4 regions of the Pseudoalteromonas sp. 31A1 genome follow, and region 2 is predicted to be linked to each of the others. Evidence: predicted binding sites of a transcription regulator. Region 2 holds the regulator's gene; each other region holds the start of a gene.
What was found. The regulator LexA, encoded in region 2, represses DNA repair genes until DNA is damaged. The targets are predictions, from matches to a motif close to TACTGTATNNNNATACAGTA.
Positions count from the first base shown of each region.

Region 1 (3,809 bases), on a different contig from region 2:
GGAACGTAATGAAGAAAACATTCACGCTAAATCACGAGAAAATCAAATACCCTCGTATGGTTGATGCTGCAAAGCACGAAGTGAAAAAATATTTGAAAAGAGAGCGTAATAAAACGCTACCTGAAGATGCTGACTATTGGGCATTTGACTGTAAGTTTGGTAACACAGCTGAAGATGCGCAAGTTGTGCACGTTGCTGAATTAAGTAACCAAATTGGCGAAATTGAAAAGCAAGGTTTGACCTCTTTCTATGTAGAGATTTTAGCTCGACCTGCTCAACGTCAACAGTTAGATTTAGATGATGACGAATAACACTTAATTTAATTAAGTGTTCGAAGTTTTAAAATGAGCCCAAGTGGCTCATTTTTTGTTTTTATGCATTAAAGATTCACCATAAATCATTTTTATTAGTAACCAATAAGTAGAATTTTACTTTATTAACATTTGCATAGCAAAATGTAGTGATATAGGGTGTGTTTAATAAAAAAACAAAACAGTTGTACCATGCCGATAAATTACTCTGACCACCAATTGAAATTAAGCTTAAAGAGCTCTAAGGTACTTGTCGTTGACGATCAGCTATTAAGCTTAATTGTATTAAAAAAAATATTATCAGAGCATTTTAGTGTAACAACAACGAGCTGTGGTGAGGATGCGATTGAAATTTGTAAACATAATCCGCCAGATATAATACTACTCGATATTAATATGGAAGGAATGAGTGGTATTGAAACATGTCTAAAATTAAAAAATATATCTGAAACACAAGATATCCCCGTTATTTTTGTAACCTCATCTGAAAATCAAGAAGAAGAGTGCTGGGAAGCCGGAGCTGTAGATTTTATAAAGAAACCAACTAACTCGGAAACTTTATATAGAAGAGTGCGCGCCCATATTACGATGAAACTTCAACATGACTTACTCAATCAAAAAGTATTTCTAGATGATTTAACAAAGGTATTCAATCGTCGTTATTTTGATGCGCATTTTTCTAAAATGGAACGAAGCGCCTTACGAGAAAAAGTCGACTATGCACTATTACTCATCGATATAGACTACTTTAAGCAATACAACGATCTTTATGGTCATGTGCAAGGCGATACGGTTTTAAACCTTGTTGCACAAACTATTACTAATAGTTTGCAAAGGCCAACCGATTTTGTTGCGCGTTACGGCGGCGAAGAGTTTGTAGTTGTTTTACCGCATACAAGCACTGAAGGTGCGATTTGTGTTGCTGATAAAATTAAACAAAATGTGGTCGATTTAGGAATATTACACAGATATTCAGAATATGACTTTGTGACTATTAGTATTGGCGGTGCAACCCTACAACCGTACGTAAATAACAAAAACACCTTGCAGATCGCAGATGAAAAAATGTATGAGTCCAAAATACAAGGTCGTAACCAAGTGTGTTTTTAAGTTTAGCTAGCTAATAAATCACTTTGCCACTTAAAAACACCTTGTAGGTGATAAATATTAAATAAGATTATTTATTACACGCTATGACATTTTTTGTACTTTTTATTGCTGCCACATGGGCAGTCATCATTTCTGCCCACTTTAATATCTTCAACAGGATATATAGTGCCATCTAAATAACGCCATTGAGTGTTTTCTTTAATAAACTGCGATTTTTCGTGGAGCTCACAAAATAAGTTTTGATAAAAATATTGGGCTTTAAATTCTACAGTACCGGTATCGCCATCATGGCTTGACCCAATTACATCAAGATTTATAAATCGACAGCTGTTAGCAAAATCATTGATTTCTTTAACCGGATTTTCAGCTTGTTTTTCTTTTGCGTAGGTTTGATAAACATATTCTGCATTTTTAATAACATAAGCACTGAATCGTGAGCGCATAAGTTGTTCAGGAGAATCAGCTTGCTTAACAGATAAGTGAAGCGGCTCGCAGCAATCAGCATAATTGTGCCCACTGCTGCAAAAACATAATGTGGTATTGAGTGAAGTCATAATAATAATACAAAGTCTAAAACATTAGTTTAACAAGCTTATTGGGCGAGTGATATCTCTGTTGTTTGAGACTTTTTAGTAAAACAGTATAGTTTTGTATTCGTTTTACTTAAATCGAACGATAAATTCGTAAGTAGTTGGTTATTAACTATATCGGTCCAGGTAATTACCGCTGCAAAGTTTCCGTTATGTAATGCAGAATTTAATACATACTCTAAATTTACTAGGTGCTTTTGTCTAATAACAAGTAATTTACTTGTATCAATAGAGCATGAGTCAAGTAAAGCTTTGCTAGGTACGTGATCTGGAGCAATTAGTAACGTCCATGCATTAGAGCTATTGTATTGGTGTAATACTTTTAAAAGCTCAAAGGTCGCTGAAATTTCATCTTCAATTTGAATCAAATTCACGCAATCGCTTTGCTCATCTTGTTGGTAACTTTTAACTGTTCTTACGGTAATAGGCTGTAACATAATTTCACTCACTGGGTTTTTATACAGTATTCATATACAGTAGTTTATACAGTGCTTTCGTGCAAGCCTTTTATGCTATTTATTTGTACAGTTATTCAGCTTTTGATCATTGTTTTTATTTCTTAATTTATAATTCTTTATTAATCAGGTTGTTATAGGGTTGTTTTTGAGAAGGTATTCTAAAAATAATTTTTTGCGTAGTGTCTTCATTTTGGGGTTTTATACTGTATAGGATTATCTTTATAACCATATACAGTATTTTTTAACACTGCATACAGTACTTCTGCCATAGCTAGCTTATGTGTTTTCACTCGTGCGAGGGATCATATGAGAAAACTGGAGTTGGTGGATTTGTTCGTACAAACTTGCCGCATAACATTGAGCATCTTTAAATCGCTTAGTTTCGATATGTTTGCGTATATCTGTAACCGCTGCAGTGGCAGGGGCGTACCCTTGGCTACTTGCTAAGCTTAACCAAGCTACAGCATGAAATACACTTTGTGGCACGCCTTCACCTTTCACAAAAAATAAACCTAAATAAAACTGTGCTCTATGGTTTCCCGCCATTGCAGCAAGTCGCATCCATTTTGCAGCCAATGGAGCTTGATTATTTTTTAAATAATATAGGGCTTTATTTAACGTACTTTGCTCATCTTTTTTATTATCAACGGGCACAGAGGTGTTTTCGGGTTGAGTAACAAAACCTAAAATATTATCTAGCTGTTGCTCTAAGTCTTGCTCACAAGGTGTTGTTTTAAGCATATTGGTTCATTTATTATTTTAACTACTTTAACAGTTTAGTATATAGCAAGGTAAAATGTCCTGTAAAAGATAATTTTTATGTTAAAATCTCGCCACTTTTTACTATCACAAGTTTATTATGTTCGAAGCCTTATTTAAACTGAGCGAAAATAATTCAACAGTTAAACGCGAATGCGTTGCTGGCCTAACTACCTTTATAACTATGGTATACATTGTATTTGTAAACCCGGCTATGCTTGCAGAGGCTGGGATGGATCAAGGGGCTGCATTTGTAGCGACATGTATAGCAGCTGCGATAGGCTGTTTTATAATGGGTTTATGGGCTAATTATCCATTAGCATTAGCGCCTGGTATGGGACTAAATGCCTTTTTTACGTATGGTGTCGTATTAGGAATGGGTTATACCTGGCAAGCCGCGTTAGGGGCTGTATTTATGTCGGGTTGTATATTTTTGTTTTTAAGCTTATTTAAAGTCAGAGAGTGGATTATTAATGCCATACCTCTGGTGCTCAAGCGAGCAATCGCAACGGGTATAGGTGCTTTTTTAGCATTAATTGCCCTTAAAAATGCAGGCATTATTGTCTCAAGCCCGGCAACAT
Region 1 is NZ_WTKY01000007.1:49,540-53,348, forward strand. It holds gene GQR52_RS09050 (DUF6172 family protein) at 9-311, shown strand; gene GQR52_RS09055 (diguanylate cyclase) at 504-1,421, shown strand; gene GQR52_RS09060 (YchJ family protein) at 1,496-1,975, opposite strand; gene GQR52_RS09065 (SulA-like leucine-rich domain-containing protein) at 2,014-2,448, opposite strand; gene GQR52_RS09070 (SEL1-like repeat protein) at 2,746-3,210, opposite strand; gene GQR52_RS09075 (NCS2 family permease) at 3,329-3,809, shown strand, end outside.
Region 1: a site for LexA is predicted at 2,471-2,490, ahead of GQR52_RS09065 (SulA-like leucine-rich domain-containing protein). Genes of this name have one in related genera too.

Region 2 (3,809 bases):
GTTCGCCTAAAGTCATTAATTCTTCTTTTGGGAGGGTTTTATCAAGTAATGCGGCATCTGCTAATGCTGCTTTTTGTTTAGCTTGCTTTGCATCTGCAAGCCACGTTTTAAAATCAGCCTCAGATTTAGCGACCACCACAACGGGCATAAAGCCATGATCTTTACCACACAACTCAGCACATTGGCCTCGGTAAGTACCTTCTTCGTTTATGTTCGTCCATGTTTCGTTTATAAAGCCGGGATTCGCATCTTTTTTAACTGCAAAATCAGGTACCCACCAAGAGTGAATAACATCGTCAGAAGTCATTAAAAATCGTACTTTTTGATTTATTGGCAGTACGAGAGGTTTATCAACCTCAAGTAAGTAGTTAGGATTTTTATCTGCAAGATTCGCTATTTCATCTTGCGGGGTAGATAAAATAGAGTAGAACTCTACATCTTCACCCATATATTCATAATGCCATTTCCATTGCGAGCCTGTAATTTTAATAGTGAGATCAGCTTTGCTGGCATCTTCCATTGCAATTAGGGTTTTAGTGGCTGGTACTGCCATAGCAATTAAAATAACAAACGGGATTGCAGTCCAAAGTATTTCTACTTTAGTGCTTTCGTGAAATTGGGCAGGTACAGCCCCTTTAGATTTACGGTGATGAATAAGTGCCCAAAACATAATTGCGAACACTATCACCCCAATCACACAACATATTATAAATATGGTCATGTGCAGCTGATATACATTATTGCTTATATCGGTTACGCCTTTGCGCATATTGTATTGGCTGTTAGCCAAAACTGGGTGCGAAAAAACACATAATATAAGCCACAAGGTAGAGGTCAGTTTACCCATGTGACGGCTCCTTTGATGCTATTGCGAATGCAAAGCGAAGAGGCATACGGCTTAAACGCCAATTCGTTATTTTTATTTTTTTAGTCAATCTCATTTAATATTGATTGGTTTTGCTGCGCCAACAACGGGTTTGTGTATATTGTGTGTTCTCAAAACTAAAAAGCTGTGAGTTATTATTAGCTCAGCACATTAATAATTAGCTAAAAAATGAACAACAAGCAAGTTTTAGTATAAAAAACAATCAGGTGATATTGAGTAATTAATAAAAAATCAGTAACCAACTAGGTAACAGGAAGTTCAAAAGATGAGCAAAACAAAGGGGTTTAACGCATTCGGAGGGGGAAAATATAAGTGCAAAAAAGTTTACAGCTTAAATTGTCAGTGAGCTATTTATGCCCTATTTTTAGTGCGAATTTAAAACAGAAAATGCGTACTAATTAGTACGCATTTATAAAACTGCTTGTTTAAAAGCTATTTTTAAAGTCACATCCAATCAGCGTTTCTTATAACGCCAACGGCTAAGCCTTCAATATTAAAAGACTCATTCTCAAGATCTACTTCAATAGATTCAAAATCGTCGTTTTCAGCATGAAGTAATACTTTACGACCCGCTTTCTCAAGACGTTTTACAGTTACGTCTTCGTCTAGGCGGGCAACAACAACTTGCCCGTTTTCAGCGGTTTGAGTACGATGTACAGCAAGTAAATCACCATCCATAATACCAATATCTTTCATGCTCATACCGTTAACGCGTAGTAAAAAATCTGCAGCCGGTTTAAACATTAATGGATCGATTTTGCAGTGACTTTCAACGTGCTCTTGCGCCAAAATAGGTGAACCAGCAGCAACACGCCCTATAAGCGGTAAACCTAATTGTTCTGGCTCTTCTTCTTCAATTAACTGAATACCACGGCTTGCACCTGGTTTCATTTTAATTGCGCCTTTTTTAGCAAGTGCTTTTAAATGTTCTTCAGCAGCATTGGCACTTTTAAAACCTAATGTTTGCGCTATTTCAGCACGTGTAGGAGGCATACCAGTGTCTTTAATAAAAACTTTAATTAGTTCGAGTATTTGAGCTTGGCGGTTCGTTAATGGTCGCATACAACTGGTTTTCCATACAGTACATTTAACTGTGAGTATATACAGTTAAATAAAAATCGCAAATTTAAATTAAGCCTTAAAATAGCCAAAGTAATTTCACTTGTGTACATTTTAGGGATATAACTAACGCTAGGTTTATAAATGATTAAAAAAGCAAAGGAGTCATTATGAGTATTTGGTACCAGCCCATCACTTTAGAGCTGTGCAAGCAGTTAGAACAAGGCATTGATGGCCAAGGAACATTAATGAAAACCATGGGAATAGAAGTCACTGAAATTGGTGATGATTACTTAGTAGCCACTATGCCGGCAATTCCTGAGCATCATAACCCAATGGGAATGGTTCACGGCGGTGCTAACGTTGTACTTGCCGAAACAGTTGCCAGCTATGCAGCTAACTTTGTTGTCGATTTTACAAAATTTTACTGCGTGGGGCAGGAAATTAGCGCAAGTCATTTAAAAGCATCTCGCAACGGCACTTTAACAGCAACGGCAAGAGCGTTTCATATTGGCAAACGTAGTTCAGTGTGGGAAATAAAAATTACAAATAGCCGCAATGAGCTGTGCTGCGTATCAAAAATGACCGCAGCAGTCGTAGAGCGAAGATAGTTACTTTTCGATTGGGTAAATTGTAATTTCCATACCCGCACCAATCGCAGATATACGTAGTAATGTATCTGCATCTAAGGCTTGATTAAAGCACTTAGGGGAAGTGCCTGATTCAAAACCAATATCAAACGTTCTACGTGAACAGCTTAACCATTGCTTTAGCGCGTTACGCGAACACGATTCAATAAGCTCACATATATGGTTTATTGCTTTGTCAGGCGTGTTTACTACACCTGTTGCTTCAATACGCGCTAATTGACGGTATTCGTCTTTGTCATAATGTAAAATCGTCGCGACTTTTTTCAAGTCTGCCACTAGCAAACTAATATCTTGCTTTGATTCAAGCTCAAGATCTACATTTAAAAATTGAATTTCCGACATCGTTTCGTATTTATCCTCTAATAATTTCATTGCAAACTTTAACGCAGTTTTACCGTTATACCAAATCAACTATGCTCTATTAACCACTTTATATAGATATTTCGCAGCTTTTAAGTATTTTTTAGCGTTTAAAGCTAGCTGGATATCAAACACTCAGCTCAATTAAACAAATAAGTCATGTTAGCAATTTAAGTGTAATTTTTTTTATTTTTAAATGATTACAGTAAGCTATAGTTTAAACTGCGACAAAATGTCGCAGTAACTAATCCCATTAATGTAATAAACTAGCCTCTAAAAATAATAAGACTAAAACATGAATAAAAAAATATTTAAGTATGCTCGCAAGTTACATAAATGGCTCGGTTATTTGCTCACATTACAAATTTTAGCTTGGCTATTAGGCGGTTTAGTCATGAGCGCTATTCCTCTTGATAAAGTTCATGGGGAGCATCTTGCAACACGTACTCTTAATAACCCATTTACGCAGGCTGATTATGTTGCCTCCCTTAACGATATTGCATCTCAGGTGGTTAATCCAACACAAATAATTTTTGAGAACTTTTTAACCACACCTATAATTACAGTAATAAATAAAGATGAACAGCAAAGCTTTAACGGTATAACAGGCCGGCCTTTTGAGCCGCCAACTAAAATACAAATTACCGCAAATGCTAAAGCACACTTACTTATTGATGCTCAAGTGACAAGCGCTGTACTGCTAAAGCAAGGTATGCGAGAAGTTGGATATAAAACCAATGTTTGGCAGGTACAATTTGACGACACATTTAACACAACACTGTATTTGTCAGAAAATAACGGCAGAGTTATCACCGTTTGCAGCACACTATGGCGAATTTTCGACTTTTTTTGGA
Region 2 is NZ_WTKY01000019.1:12,803-16,611, reverse strand. It holds gene coxB (cytochrome c oxidase subunit II) at 1-847, opposite strand, end outside; gene lexA (transcriptional repressor LexA) at 1,331-1,948, opposite strand; gene GQR52_RS15880 (PaaI family thioesterase) at 2,116-2,556, shown strand; gene GQR52_RS15875 (hypothetical protein) at 2,557-2,937, opposite strand; gene GQR52_RS15870 (hypothetical protein) at 3,251-3,809, shown strand, end outside.

Region 3 (3,809 bases), on a different contig from region 2:
TGTACCATTTCAGGTTTTGAGAAGAAAAATCCTTGGAAATAATCAAACCCAAGCTCTAAAGCTTGTTGGTAAATTTCATAGGTTTCTACTTTTTCGGCAAGTAACTTAATATGTGAGTGCGGTTTTAAATCGTTTAGAACCGTTTTTATTGTATCTATATCGGATGCTAAAAAGTCTATTTTAATAATATCAATAAATGGGTAAAAATGACGCCATACAGGTTGATGAATATAGTCATCAAGAGCAATAGTGTAACCTTTATCTTTTAAATCTTTAACGATAGCTAATAAACGCTTACCAGGCTGGATAGTTTCAAGTATTTCTACAACTATAGTGTCTTTACCTAGTAGTGTAGGGTAACCCTTTGATAGTGTTTCTAGGGTGAAGTTTATATAGGCAGGTTTATTGTCAGTTAAATCTTCTAAACCAAAATTAAACTGGCTACCCTCTATAAGTCGTGTTGTTGCTTCGTCACCATCTATATCGGGAAATACGTTATCAACGCCATCACGAAATAAAAGCTCATAACCGATAAGTTTTTTATCTCTATCTAAAATCGGTTGACGTGCAGCGTAAAAATACATAAACAGTTCCGTAAGAGTGATGTAATTGGGTATTGTAATAATATATGGCAAAAGATTCAAAATAGCATTACGTATATTTGCATGATTAATAAATTATCATTATAAATTAAGGTGTTTCTTCTATTTAATTCATTATATTTTACCAATTCGCTTTAAAATTATTCAACATGAGTATTTTTGTATCAGCTGGAAGCAACAAGTTGGAGATTTTATTGTTAGGCATGATATAGTCAGCGAGAATGGTTTTTATCCTAATAGTGTCTTTATTATAATATTTTAAGAGTCAATATTCGGATCAAGAGCCTGTTATTAATAATTATGCGGAGGCTAATTTGGAAACAGGAATGATTATTTCACTAGCATTATATTTTGTTGTAATGTTAGGTATCGGACTATATGCATATAAGCAATCTACTGGCGATGTATCAGGTTACATGTTAGGTGGACGAAATCTATCACCAAGTGTTGCTGCACTATCTGCAGGTGCATCTGACATGAGTGGCTGGATTTTAATGGGCCTACCTGGTGCGATGTTTGTTACTGGTTTTAGTAGTACATGGATAGCAATTGGTTTGGTGATTGGTGCTTGGTTAAATTATCTGTTAGTTGCACCTAGATTACGTGTGTACACTGAAAAAGCAAATGACTCTATAACAATCCCAGATTACTTCTCAAATCGCTTCAATGATAAGTCAAACTTATTACGTGTTGTATCAGCTGTTGTGATTATAGTCTTCTTTACTCTTTATACATCATCTGGTGTTGTAGCTGGCGGAAAACTATTTGAAAGCTCATTTGGTTTAAGTTATGAAGTGGGTTTATACATTACAACGGGTGTCGTTGTTTTATACACTTTGTTTGGTGGTTTTTTAGCGGTTAGCTTAACTGATTTCGTGCAAGGTTGTATTATGTTCATCGCACTGATTCTAGTGCCTACTGTTGCATACTCTTTACTTGAACAACCTCTAGAATCTACTTTACATAGTGTAAATCCAGATATGCTTAACTGGATTGGAGCAGGCTCTGCATTGGGTATTATTTCTGCAATGGCATGGGGTTTAGGTTATTTTGGTCAACCACATATCATCGTTCGTTTTATGTCGGTACGTAGTGTTAAGGATATGCCTAAAGCTCGCCGTATTGGTATGACATGGATGATTGTTGCTGCCCTTGGTGCTGTTGGTACTGGTATATTTGGTGCTGCTTATACTTATGAAAATAATATTGTGGTTGAAGATCCTGAAACGATTTTCCTAATTCTTTCTGAGTTATTGTTCCACCCACTTATTGCTGGCTTTTTACTAGCTGCAATTTTGGCTGCTATCATGAGTACTATCTCATCGCAATTGCTAGTAAGCTCAAGTTCATTGACTGAAGATTTATATAAAACATTTTTACGTAAAGATGCTAGCGACTTTGAATTAGTTACTGTTGGTCGAATTAGCGTTGCCGTAGTGGCTATGTTTGCTATTTACTTAGCTTACGACAGAGATAGCTCTATTTTAGACCTAGTAAGTAATGCATGGGCAGGCTTTGGTGCTGCTTTCGGTCCATTGGTACTGTTCAGCCTTTACTGGAAACGTATGAATTTTGCCGGTGCGTTATCGGGTATGTTAGTAGGCGCGTTTACAGTGCTTGTTTGGGTTTATGGTCCGTTTACTATTAATGGTGAAAGCTTAAGTAGCTTTATGTACGAAATAGTACCTGGCTTTATTTTATCTAGTATCGCAATTGTTGTTGTTAGCTTAGCTACAAAAGAGCCAGAGCAAAACATTACCGCTTTATTTGATGAAGTAGAAAAAGAGCTTTAAATAGCAATTACTACTCATTTTTGAATGAGTAGTAATTAATACCAATCCGCAATAATACTTAATCATTTTGCGGGGCTAATGTGTCGCTACTGGCGTTAAAAAATTATCATTTAGAACAACTAAATATCGAATTTTTTGCCTAGCTATCAACACGTTTTTTTACCCTCAAAATAGATCACTTAATTAAGTGAATTGGTATAATAAAAAAGGGAGCAACTTAGTTGCTCCCTTTTTTATTTAGTTTGTCCCGTCCGAGGAAAGGGCAATCTACGAATTAACTTGCTTTTTTATCGTTGCTATCTTCAATTGATGCAACATTATCTGACTTTTTACTTTTTGCTGGCGCTTTGGTAACAACTGGATCTTTGCCGCCCTTTAATATGGTCATAAAGTCATCTTTGCTTTTCGCTATTTCTAAAGCAAGTGATTCAATTTGTTGCTCACTAAGCGGTACGTCTACCTTTTCTAGCATTAGCTCAAGTGATTCTGCTATATCGAGCATCTTGTCATAAGCATCAGCTTCTTTTTTGGTAGTAAACGTCATACGCTCGACTCCGTTTCGTTCTACAACATATTTAACAACAACAGCCATGATTTCTCCTGCAAAATTGCTTGGCACCGTGGTTTGTAAAAACCATTAGATTACTGTTTTTATGTACAGTAATGGTTTGGGCGTAAATTTGCAAGCGCGAAGTATTAATTTTTAGGTGTCTTAAATTTGACAAAAAACGGTAACTTTACTTTAGTTAAGCAATCACTTGTTGTACCAGCTGCATTTTCAGGATTTCGGATCATAGTGATAATGCGCTTAGGTACACTTTAAGTGATGAACTTTACAGTTCCTTATTTATTGATTTCCTGAGCAATACTCAAAATTAAGAAAAGAAGAATAAGGGCAAGTTTAATGAAAACGTTAAAAAATTTACTCATCATAAGCTTATTATGCTTACTACCTGCAACTACCGTATATGCACAACTATCGGAAGTAACCAAGCAAATGCCTCAAGTTGAGACAATTAGTATAAATAATGCTGATGCAGATATGCTTGCTAAGCTACCGGGTATAGGTAAGAAAAAAGCGCAGGCAATTGTGGATTATCGTGAAGAAAACGGTGAATTTAAAAGCGTCAGTGATTTATCGCAAGTTAAAGGAATTGGTAAAAAACTATTAGCTAAATTAGAGGGGAAAATTTCACTTTAAAGCTATTAAGTAATAATCAGGGCGCTATGCGCCCTGATTAAATTGTTTTAATGCATCGCTTAAGTGCTTTTTAGCAAAGTTAATTTCAATAGGTGTTGTTAATAGCGGATAGCAAAGCCCACCAAGTATCAAAAACGGGATTAATATCCAACCTTTAAATACCGTGAATATTAAAAATAGTGGACTTAGTAATATTAATTTAATAATACGTAG
Region 3 is NZ_WTKY01000013.1:48,692-52,500, forward strand. It holds gene GQR52_RS12830 (HDOD domain-containing protein) at 1-584, opposite strand, end outside; gene putP (sodium/proline symporter PutP) at 917-2,395, shown strand; gene GQR52_RS12840 (YebG family protein) at 2,670-2,987, opposite strand; gene GQR52_RS12845 (helix-hairpin-helix domain-containing protein) at 3,300-3,596, shown strand; gene GQR52_RS12850 (DUF6170 family protein) at 3,621-3,809, opposite strand, start outside.
Region 3: a site for LexA is predicted at 3,039-3,058, ahead of GQR52_RS12840 (YebG family protein). Genes of this name have one in related genera too.

Region 4 (3,809 bases), on a different contig from region 2:
AAAGTACATAGGCTAGTCTTTTTTAGGAAGTAAACCAAAGTGATGGTATGCGATGTCTGACACTATTCGCCCACGTGGTGTGCGCTGAATAAACCCTTGCTGAATTAAAAATGGCTCTATTACGTCTTCTATTGTTTCACGCTCTTCGCCAATAGCAGCCGCTACATTGTCGAGCCCTACAGGGCCGCCCATAAATTTTTCAATTATAGCGAGTAAATATTTGCGATCCATATAATCAAAACCGCTTTTATCTACGTCAATCATATCAAGCGCTTGCTTAGCTACTTCGGCGTTTACTGTGCCGTCAGACTTTACTTGTGTGTAATCGCGTACACGGCGTAATAAACGGTTCGCAATACGTGGTGTACCACGTGAACGTTGCGCAATTTCGGTTGCGCCGTCGTCGCACATTTCTAAATCAAGATAATGTGCAGAGCGCCCTACTATATGTGATAAATCCTCTACTGAGTAAAACTCTAATCTCTGTACAATACCAAAACGATCACGAAGTGGTGATGTAAGTGAGCCTGCTCGTGTGGTTGCACCAATAAGTGTAAATGCTGGTAGGTCTAATTTAATAGAGCGCGCAGCTGGGCCTTCACCAATCATTATATCAAGCTGATAGTCTTCCATTGCTGGGTAGAGTATTTCTTCAACTTGCGGGCTTAGTCTGTGTATTTCATCAATAAACAGTACATCGCCTTCTTCTAAATTAGTAAGTAACGCAGCTAAATCGCCTGCTTTTTCAAGTACAGGGCCGGATGTTGTTTTAATACTTACGTGTAATTCGTTGGCTACAATATTTGCAAGCGTGGTTTTACCAAGCCCTGGTGGGCCAAATATTAATAAATGATCGAGCGCTTCACCACGGGTTCGAGCAGCTTCAATAAAAATTTCCATTTGCTGCTTAACATGAGGCTGGCCTCTGTAGTCGGCTAAAAGTTTTGGTCTTATTGCACGATCTATAGAGTCTTCATTTGTTTTTTCAGTCGCATCAATTAAGCGATCCGCTTCAATCATGGGTTACTCACAACATTGATTTTAAAGATTCTCTAATAAGAACCTCAGTAGACATATCGGGTTTGCTTATCGATTTTACTGCTTTTTGAGCTTGTGGCAATTTATAACCTAACGCAAGCAGTGCTGATACGGCATCGTCTGCTGCATTATTAGCAATTGTCGCATCGCTCATTGGCTCTATTACTGCGCTATCGCTAAATGGCGTAAATAAATCATTGCCCCAATCTTTTAATCTGTCTTTCATTTCGAGTACTAAGCGCTCGGCTGTTTTTTTACCTACACCCGGTAATTTAACAAGCGATGTTGAGTCTTCGTTATTCACACAACTCACAAATTGCTTAGCTGACATACCCGATAAAATAGCTAAACCAAGTTTTGGCCCTACGCCATTTGCTTTTAATAGCTCTCTAAATAAGGCACGCTCAACTTTATTATTAAAACCAAATAATAACTGAGCATCTTCGCGCACTACAAAGTGCGTATAAACAATCGCGTTTTCACCAATTTTTGGTAAATCGTAAAAACAGGTCATTGGCATTTGTACTTCGTAACCTACACCACTTACTTCGAGTAAGATTTCTGGTGGCTGTTTTTCGACTAAAATACCATTTAAACGGCCTATCATAGTTATTTCCTTAAACGTCCTCTAACGGTTTTGCTTGCGCTACCCGCTAGTTTAATTAAATTTTGTTCTGAGTGAGCATGGCAAATCGCAATAGCGAGTGCATCAGCTGCATCGGCCTGTGGTGTACCGGGTAGTTTTAAAATATTTTTTACCATGTGTTGCACTTGTGTTTTATCAGCGCCACCGTTGCCTACTACAGCTTGCTTAATTTGCCTAGCTGAATATTCAAATACGGGTAAGTCGGCCATTGCAGCGCCCACAATAGCAGCGCCTCTAGCTTGGCCTAGTTTTAAAGCAGAATCGGGGTTGTGCGCCATAAATACTTTTTCAATGGCAAAGGTTTCTGGTGAAAACTGCTCAATAAGCTGTGTAATGCCTTGATAGATCATTTTAAGCCTAACCGGGAAAGGATGATCGGCTAACTTAATACAACCACTGCCTAAGTATGTAAATTTAGAGCCTTGGTGGGCAACAACGCCATATCCGGTCAAACGTGAACCAGGATCGATCCCTAAAATAATGGCCAAACAGCACTCCATTGTTATTATTTTTAAATTACGCTAATAATGCCAGAGCACTGTATAAATTACCAGTACAAAGAACAACAAAAATGCCCACGTGTTAGGTGGGCATTTGAAGGAGCATGTTAGTTTAAGCTTACCCTAGGGCACGCACTAATCCTTGGGTATTTTGTTTAAGTGTTCGGGCAATCATTAAATAGCCTAAACCAGCCACAAATACGCCGCCAGCTACCGGACCAATAATCCATATATGCGGATGTAACTTACCTGCTAAATCAAACATTTGTTGCTGCACAATTAAAAGCGCTATATCACTAAAAAATGCGGCAACTAAGCCAGCTAAACCGCCGAGTAATAAAAACTCGTACAAGGTCGCGTTTTTAATTAATCGGCTTTTAGCGCCAAGTGTTCGCAGTATGACAATTTCTTGCATACGCTCACCTAAACTAGCTTGCACTTGCGATATAAGTACAAGCGCGCCACACAGCACAACAATTGCAAGTACAAAGCCAATGGCGAGTGATACTTGCGAAATAGTTGTTTGTATTTGCTTAACAAAGTTATCAATATCAATCGCTGTAATAGTAGGGTAAGTACGCAATAACTGGCTAAAATCACGCTTTTGATCTGGGTTTATACGTACCGACGAAATATACGTTGCCGGAAAATCTGCAAGTACATCTGGGCTTAAAATAATAAAAAAGTTAGGTTTAAGCGTGGCCCAATTAACTTTGCGCACACTGGTGATTTTAGCGTCGAACGACTGCGAACCAATTAAAAATGTAAGCGTGTCGCCTATCTCAACATCTAAACGCTCAAGCATCGACTCCTCTACTGAGGCTTCAGCCATCGCATTTTCACCAAACCACGTGCCTTGTGTTACTTCATTTTGGTCAGGCACATCTTTAAGCCATGTAAGGTTTAGCTCGCGGCCAATACCTGCACGTGCTTCTTCGTCTTTTTTCTCGTTGTCTTGCAGTGATACAGAACGTGCTACCAACTCGCCGTTTACCGCATTTACGCGTCCACGAATAGTGGGATAAAACTCTGATACCTGAATATCTTTTTGTGCTAAATACTCATTAATTGGCTCAAGCTCATTTTGCGTAATATTAACTAAAAATGCATTAGGCGCATCGTTTGGTAGTTGCGACTGCCAATCAGATATCATGTCGTTTTTAAGTACCACTAAAAACAGCAGTAATTTAATCGCTAACGAAAAACTAATTAACTGTACCGCGTTCACATTTGCACGCTTTTGAATAGATGCAATTGCAAGCGACCAACTGTTACCTGGCTTAAGCCCTAATTTTCGACCGCCACCAAATATTAATTTAGATATCAAAAACAACACACCAATTAGCGCAAGCGTTGAGGCAAACAAAATAAGCGTTATTTTTATGTTGTTACTAAATAACCACATTAATAAAAACACAGTTAGCGCACTCATGCCTAAATGCACACGACTTACTGCCAACTTGTCACCTAAGTTACGGCGCAGCACTCTAAGCGGTGGAATATCAAATAAATCAAATAACGGTTTAATAGAAAACATAACAGCACAAATTACGCCAGTGCTTATAGCCACCAGCCAAGGTTTAAAGCCACCTAAAGGTAGCTCTGTGCCCATACTTTTTGATAAG
Region 4 is NZ_WTKY01000015.1:73,394-77,202, forward strand. It holds gene ruvB (Holliday junction branch migration DNA helicase RuvB) at 13-1,020, opposite strand; gene ruvA (Holliday junction branch migration protein RuvA) at 1,028-1,645, opposite strand; gene ruvC (crossover junction endodeoxyribonuclease RuvC) at 1,648-2,172, opposite strand; gene GQR52_RS14095 (FtsX-like permease family protein) at 2,303-3,809, opposite strand, start outside.
Region 4: a site for LexA is predicted at 2,221-2,240, ahead of ruvC (crossover junction endodeoxyribonuclease RuvC). Genes of this name have one in related genera too.